2 regions of the Macrococcus epidermidis genome follow, and region 2 is predicted to be linked to the other one. Evidence: predicted binding sites of a transcription regulator. Region 2 holds the regulator's gene; the other holds the start of a gene.

Region 1 (4,140 bases), 850 kb from region 2:
TCATCATTAATCCTTCGATAATTCCGAATTCATCGTTTAATACTTTAGCCATTGGTGCTAAACAGTTAGTCGTACATGAAGCACCTGAAACGATTTCTTCTGAACCGTCTAATACGTCATGGTTAACGTTGTACACTACAGTTTTTAAGTCACCTTTTGCCGGTGCTGAAATTAATACTTTTTTAGCACCTGCTTCGATATGCGCTTGTGCTTTTTCTTTATCAGTGAAGAAACCAGTACATTCTAAAACAACATCGATTCCAAGTTCGCCCCATGGTAATTCAGCAGGGTTTGGATTTTCGAATGATTTGATTTCGCGACCGTTTACACGGAATCCACCTTCAATTACTTCTACTTCTTCTTTGAAACGGCCTTGCGTTGTATCATATTTTAATAAATGCGCTAACATTTTATCGTCTGTTAAATCGTTAACTGCTACTACTTCAATACCTTCTACTTCTTGTAATCTTCTGAATGCTAAACGTCCAATTCTACCAAATCCGTTAATTGCTACTTTTACTGCCATGAGTAATGGCCTCCTTTATATATCATATATATTTTATTAGGGGATACCCCTAAGTGAATCCAATTCTTTTAACACATTAATCAAATACACAATTTGTATACTTTCACTAATTATTTCACGTTATACAACATAATTTAATTATAACCATAAAAGTCATTAAAACAAAAATATTACGCATATAACTTAAATTATGTAACTGGTAAAGTCTGTTGTTTAATTTGTTTCACCAGCCAATGCGCTACAGTTGAATCAATAATTAAAATCGTATGTTTGGGTGCAACATTTAAATATGCTTCAATCGCATATTGTTTAGTACTTCCACCTGCAACTGCGATAATTTTCATAGATTCATTTAAATCTTCTAGTTGAATACCGACCGTTCTAACTTTATGGACGACTTCACCAGCTGCATCAAAGTAATAACCGAATGCTTCTGCGACAGCATTCTTTTGTTTTAAAATTTCGAAATCATTACTAGATGAATGTCTACGCTTTGCCATCTTCATCGCATCCCCGATACCATGAATTAAAATGTTTGCATTTTTAATATGATCGAGTACACGCTTTACAGATGGTTCATTGACAAGTGTATTATATGCTTCTTCACTTACCTGGTCAGGTACATATAATACTTCAAATTGACATTTCCCGTGTTCAGCCATTTGCTGAACAATTGCATTCGCTTGAAAAGACAAGTCTTCACCTAATCCACCTCGGGCAGGTGTGAAGATAACGCGCTTATTGAGCGGTTTTAACTGATTCGCTACGCTGAGCATCGTTGAACCACCAGTTACAGATACGATATCACCGTTAATCACTAATCTTTGTAAAACATTACTAGCTGCTTCACCAAGTCTGTTCTTAACAACTTCATCAGTATCTACATTACCATTCACTACAATCACTTCTTCTAAACCATAATATTGTTTGATTTGTTGAGATAAACTTTCTAATGCTGCATAACCTTCCATTAAAGATTGAAGATCTGCAAGTACGTCTATCCCTTCATCAGTAATTGTCATACCTTTAGATGAAATATTAACTAAACCTTGTACTTTCAATAAATCAATCTCAGTTCGGAGTACTCTTTCAGTAATCAAAAGAATATCACTTAAAGATCTACGACCAATCGGTTGATGAAGATGAATCGTATCTAAGATTAAATAACGGCGATACATCTTTTCAATTAAATCGGGAATCAGTAATTGTTGAACCTTTAATAAATGATTCATATGACTCCTCCTTTAATCGATAACAATTAGTTGGACTAAATACGACCCACATGGGTCAAAAACTAACTAACGTTACAATGCAATAATAACAAGACTAAAAAAGTTTTGCAAGTAATTAGAAAACTTAAAAACGTTTACATTTTATATTATTTTAATCTATTTATATTTACTTTGAAAATAATCAATAATTGTTACAAAATCGACATTACCTTCCTGTATTGTTGCACCAGTATCTTTATCGATCAACACAGGTACACTTAAACAATATAATTCATTAAGCTTATCATCTTGCTGAATATTAACTTCAGTCACATTAATATCGATATCTTCCTGTGCAAATGAAATCTGAAGCTTTGCATCATCACATAAATTACAGTTTGGTTGTGTATAAAAAATAATATGTTCCATAATGACCTACCTTTATATTTTAATAAGCGTCTTTTATTGTTATTTAATGTTTATTCTTTAATATTCATTTTTTCGATTCATTTTTTATTATTTATTATTTGTAAATTAATAAACCTCATAGCACTTCACTATCAATATGTAATATCTACTATTATAATGAATAACAAGTAAATTAAAAAATTTTATAATACAGTTTCAAATCTTTGACTATATTTGACGTTATAGTGTATATTATTTTTAACAGTAAACAAGGAGGCAATAAATTATGAATTTAATTCCAACAGTTATCGAATCAACTAACAGAGGTGAGCGTGCTTATGACATTTATTCTCGCTTACTTAAAGATAGAATCATTATGCTAGGATCTGCTATTGATGATAATGTAGCAAATTCAATTATTTCTCAGTTATTATTCTTACAAGCACAGGACGCTGAGAAAGACATCTACCTATACATCAATTCACCAGGTGGAAGTGTCACTGCTGGTATGGCAATCTATGATACGATGCAACATATTAAACCAGATGTTCAAACGATTTGTATTGGTATGGCTGCATCAATGGGTTCATTCTTATTAGCAGCAGGTGCAAAAGGGAAACGTTTTGCATTACCTAATGCAGAAGTAATGATTCATCAACCTTTAGGCGGTGCGCAAGGTCAAGCAACTGAAATTGAAATTGCAGCACGTCATATTTTAAAAACACGTGAAAAACTTAATCGTATTCTTTCTGAACGTACAGGTCAACCTGTTGAAAAAATTGAAAAAGATACTGATCGAGATAATTTCCTATCTGCTGATGAAGCTAAAGAATATGGATTAATTGATGAAGTTATGCATCCTATTGATGAGAAGAAATAATCAGAATATAGGTACAGATTATTAACTGAATAAATTATTTATACTAAGCACTTAGACATTTGTATGTCTAAGTGCTTTTTCATTTTTATGTGAATCTATTTCTTATATTAAAATAACAAATAGATTAATAAGATTAACGCAAATAGTAACCATTCCTAACAGTAATCAATCCTATTAGGAATAGTTACTATTTAGACAAAGTAATTTACAAAACTTTTACACAATCACACTCATTTATTTACAAAATTTTGATAAATTTAGATTGCATTAAAAAACTATTAACTTTTTGGAGGATTATCATGAAGAAAATCAACAAAGTATTAGCTACTACTTTAACTGCTGGTTTATTAGCAACATCTCTGCCAGTAACTGATGCATCACACACTGCAAAAGCTGCAACAAAAGTATGTAAGGCAAGTTCAAAACCTAAAAACGTTATCTTTATGATCGGAGACGGAATGGGTCCATCTTTCGTTGCTGCTCATAGATATATGCGTGACAATGCCGCTACTAAGAAGTTAGACAGAATTTCATTCGATGACTATTTATTAGGTGCACAAACTACAATTGCGGATGATGAACATCAAAATATTACGGATTCTGCTTCTGCTGCAACAGCAATGAGTGCTGGTATTAAAACTTACAATAATGCAATCGCAGTAGACGTTAATAAGAAAGAAGTTAAAACAGTATTAGAGCAAGCTAAAGCAAAAGGTAAATCAACTGGTTTAGTTGCAACAAGTGAAGTAACACATGCAACTCCAGCTGCATTTGGTGCGCATGATGAGTCTCGTAAAAACATGGCTGCAATCGCTGATGACTACTTTGATGAAATGATTAACAAACAACATAAAGTTGATGTAATCTTAGGCGGCGGCAGAGATTATTTCGAGCGTGAAGACCGTAACTTAATTAAAGAATTCCAAAAAGATGGATACAAATTTGTATCAAACAAAAAATGGTTAAAGAAAGTTTCAAGCAACTCTAAACAAAAGAAAGTTATCGGCTTATTCTCTCCTGGTGGAATGCCAAAAATGATCGACCGTGATAAAAATATGCCATCATTAAAAGATATGACAAATACAGCACTTAAAAAATTAGGTTCTAACAAAAAA
Region 2 (4,140 bases):
GAGCGTCTGGAAGTACTGGATGCCTTAAATATTGATAGTGAACGTTATGCGCCAGTAATGTGTATTGCAATAGGTAAAGGTATAAAAGAACATTATCCATCGAGCAGACATGATGTTTCAGAAATAATGTCATATAATATTTCTGAAACAGGTGTTATTGGTAAGAAAAAAGGATTCTAACAAAAAAAGCTCAATCTGAAAATTTCAGATTGAGCTTTAACTATTATAAGAAGAATCCAGCGATTGTTGCTGAGATGAATGATACAAGTGTTGCACCATATAATAATTTTAAACCGAAACGAGCAACGACATCACCTTGTTCATTGTTCAATGATTTGATTGCCCCTGCAATAATACCGATAGAAGAGAAGTTCGCAAATGATACTAAGAATACTGATACGATACCAATTGCACGTTCTGATAATTCGCCGGTATTACCTTTAACGATTGACTGAACGTCTAACATAGCAACAAACTCATTCGATACAAGTTTCGTCGCCATAATCGATCCTGCTCGCACTGCATCATCCCAAGCAATACCTGTTAAGAATGCAAGTGGTGCAAACACATAACCTAGAATAGTCTGGAAGTTGACGTCACCAGGTGTAAATGCATCAACGATACCATTAAGCATCGCGATTAAAGCGATATATCCGATTAACATTGCAGCAACAATTACCGCAACCTTAAACCCATCTAAAATATATTCTCCTAACATTTCAAAGAATGATTGTTTCTTTTCATCCGTATTTGTCCCCATAATTACAGCATTTTCTTCTTCTGCTGAAACAACGTAAGGGTTAATGATTGAAGCAATGATAAAACCGCCAAATAAGTTTAAGATAATAGCTGTTACGACATATTTAGGTTCAATCATCGTAAAATATGCCCCGACGATAGATAGTGATACCGTACTCATTGCTGAAGCAGTCAACGTATATAAACGGTGCTTTGGAATAAAAGGTAATTGTTTCTTAATAGAAATGAATACTTCTGATTGACCTAAAATTGCTGCAGCTACTGCATTAAATGATTCTAATTTCCCCATACCGTTTACTTTAGAAATCAACCACCCTAAATATTTAATAATGAATGGTAAGATTTTTAAGTATTGTAAGATTCCGATTAAAGCTGAAATAAATGTGATCGGTAATAATACATCCATAAAGAAAGTTGAAGCAGCAGGTACTTTACCGACAGCTGGATTTTCCAGACCACCAAATACGAAGTTGACACCTTGTTCTGCATAGCCTAGTAAATAACCAAAACCAGTAGCTAATGCTTCTACTAATTTGATTCCACCTGAAGTTTTAAGTAAAAGAAAAGCAAGTAGAAACTGAATGGCCATCATGATACCGATATATTGCCAACGCACACTCTTTTTATCTGAACTCATAACCCACGCAAGTAACAAGAAGACAACAAGACCGACGATACCGATAATATAATTCATGAAATCTCTCCTTTAGTCATATTTTTTATACTATAGATATCATACTACACAACGAATGAAAGCGCTAAACAATTTTTCAACTTATTATGAAAATTTGTTCATCAAAAAAGGTCAAACAAATTATTTGATTAACAAAGTAGGATTAAATATAATTAAGTCAAAGAAGGTCAAAGGTGGGTGATGTCATGCACAATATGTCAGATATAATTGAACAATATTTAAAACAGTTACTCGAAGAAGCGCAGGATGATGTTGTCGTAATTAAACGTGCACATATTGCTGAAAAGTTTGATTGCGTTCCATCACAGTTGAACTATGTCATTAAAACGCGCTTTACGAATGAACACGGCTATCAGATTGAAAGTAAACGTGGTGGCGGAGGATATATTCGTATCACAAAGATTGAATCAAATAATAAGGCGGCATTTATTGAGCATTTAATGGAATTAACGGGTAAACAGATTTCACAACAAAATGCAGAACGTATTATAGAAGGTTTACACCAAAATGAATTGATTAATGAGCGCGAGAAAAAGATTATACTTGGTACGATTCATCGTGATGTTTTAATGGTAGATGTACCTTATCGTGATTATATACGCGCTAACATTTTACAAAATGTGCTGAATATCATTCATTATAACTAAGGAGAGATTGTATGCCATACGAAGAAGAATTTTCAATGAATCAGTTACTCAAACACTTGTTAAATAGTGGTGAGTTTCAAGCAGCCCATACACCTAACAAGTGTCCAAATTGTGGACTGACTTTAAGAGAAGCATTACACATCGGCAAATTTGGTTGTCATGAATGTTATAACACTTTTAGTGATTATGTACCGCAAGTCATTGAACGTGTGCAAGCCGGTAATTTACAGCATATTGGTGTAACACCACATAAATCACAAGAAAAGATTGCACTGAAGAAAAAGATAGAAGCACTGGAAGAGAAATTACAAACATTAGTAGAAAAACAAGCGTTTGAAGAAGCGGTTGGTGTGCGTGATGAAATTCGTGCACTTAAGGAAGGTGGAGATACACATGCTGAATAAACATCTTCAGAATATATTAAGTGACTGGATGCAGACAGCTGATGAACCTGCCGTTATCTTAAGTTCACGTATCAGACTCGCACGTAATCTGGAAAATTTCGTTCATCCGATGATGTTTGCTGAAGATACTGCTGATAAAGTAATTGAAGAAGTATCGAATGTATTAACGGAGGATTACGAACTAATAAAGATGGCTGAAACACCGATGAAAGAGCGCCAAATGCTGGTTGTTAAACATTTGATCAGCAAAGAATTGATGGATACGAAACACGGTGCAGTATTAATCAATGAAGATGAATCAGAAAGTATCATGGTTAACGAAGAAGATCATATTCGTATACAAGTTTTAGGACATGATTTATCACTGCACCATTTATATGAAAGAGCACGCACTATAGACAAAAAACTTGATGAAAAACTTATGATTTCTTATGATGAGCACTACGGTTATCTCACAACATGTCCAACAAATATTGGAACAGGTTTACGCGCAAGTGTTATGCTACATCTGCCGGGGCTTTCTATAATGAAACGTATGTCGCGAATCGCACAAACGATTAATCGGTTTGGATTTACGATTCGTGGTATTTATGGGGAAGGTACACAAGCTTTAGGACATGTGTATCAAGTGTCAAATCAGTTGACGCTCGGTAAATCAGAAGAAAGTATCATCGATGATCTAACGCAGGTTGTTGAACAAATTATTGAAGAAGAAATCAATATGCGTAAGCGTATGAATAATTATGACCATGTCGATACAGTAGATAGAATCTACAGAAGCTTAGGGATACTCAAGTATAGTCATAAAATTTCTGTAGAAGAAGCGAGTCTTAGATTAAGTGAGATTAAACTGGGTATTGATATGGGCATCATAAAAGATACACCATTTAGGTTTAATGAACTGATGGTTGCTATACAGGCACCATTTATTGATAAATTGTATCCAGAAAATAAACAAATAGATGAAAAAAGAGCACAAATGCTACGAGAGCATTTGTAAGGAGGATAAAATATGTTTGGTAGATTAACTGAAAGAGCGCAGCGCGTGTTAGCACATGCACAAGAAGAAGCGATTCGTTTAAATCATAATAATATTGGCACAGAACACTTATTATTAGGCCTTGTGAAAGAACCTGATGGTATTGCTGCGAAAGTGTTAGCAGCATATAACATTACAGAAGAAAAAGTTGTACAGGAAGTAGAACAATTAATTGGTCATGGCACAGATATGGGTGGAACGATTCAATACACACCACGTGCTAAAAAAGTAATTGAATTATCGTTAGACGAAGCACGTAAACTTAACCATAACTTTGTTGGTACTGAGCATATTCTATTGGGATTAATTCGTGAGAACGAAGGTGTTGCAGCACGCGTGCTTGCAAATCTTGATTTAAATATTACGAAAGCACGTTCTCAAGTCGTTAAATTATTAGGTAGTCCGGAAATGGATGCTAAAGGTCATGGTGAAGCGAAAGCACAAGGCACACCAACATTGGATGGATTAGCGCGTGATTTAACGGTTATCGCTAAAGATGGTACATTAGACCCTGTTATTGGTCGTGCTGATGAAGTAACGCGTATCATTGAAGTATTAAGCCGTCGTACGAAGAACAATCCGGTATTGATCGGTGAA

The links. The regulator CtsR, encoded in region 2, represses protease genes until heat stress. The targets are predictions, from matches to a motif close to ATGGTCAATAAAGGTCAAACA.
Region 1: clpP (ATP-dependent Clp endopeptidase proteolytic subunit ClpP) is a predicted target of CtsR. The motif match lies at 2,367-2,387, and genes of this name have one in related genera.

Annotation. Positions count from the first base shown of each region.
Region 1 is NZ_CP073819.1:746,507-750,646, reverse strand. Features, by position in the region: gene gap (type I glyceraldehyde-3-phosphate dehydrogenase) at 1-526, opposite strand, end outside; gene KFV12_RS04010 (sugar-binding transcriptional regulator) at 715-1,758, opposite strand; gene KFV12_RS04005 (glutaredoxin family protein) at 1,915-2,166, opposite strand; gene clpP (ATP-dependent Clp endopeptidase proteolytic subunit ClpP) at 2,432-3,025, shown strand; gene KFV12_RS03995 (alkaline phosphatase) at 3,325-4,140, shown strand, end outside.
Region 2 is NZ_CP073819.1:2,375,141-2,379,280, reverse strand. Features, by position in the region: gene KFV12_RS12675 (nitroreductase family protein) at 1-180, shown strand, start outside; gene KFV12_RS12670 (NupC/NupG family nucleoside CNT transporter) at 224-1,453, opposite strand; gene KFV12_RS12665 (CtsR family transcriptional regulator) at 1,639-2,100, shown strand; gene KFV12_RS12660 (UvrB/UvrC motif-containing protein) at 2,112-2,504, shown strand; gene KFV12_RS12655 (protein arginine kinase) at 2,494-3,504, shown strand; gene KFV12_RS12650 (ATP-dependent Clp protease ATP-binding subunit) at 3,517-4,140, shown strand, end outside.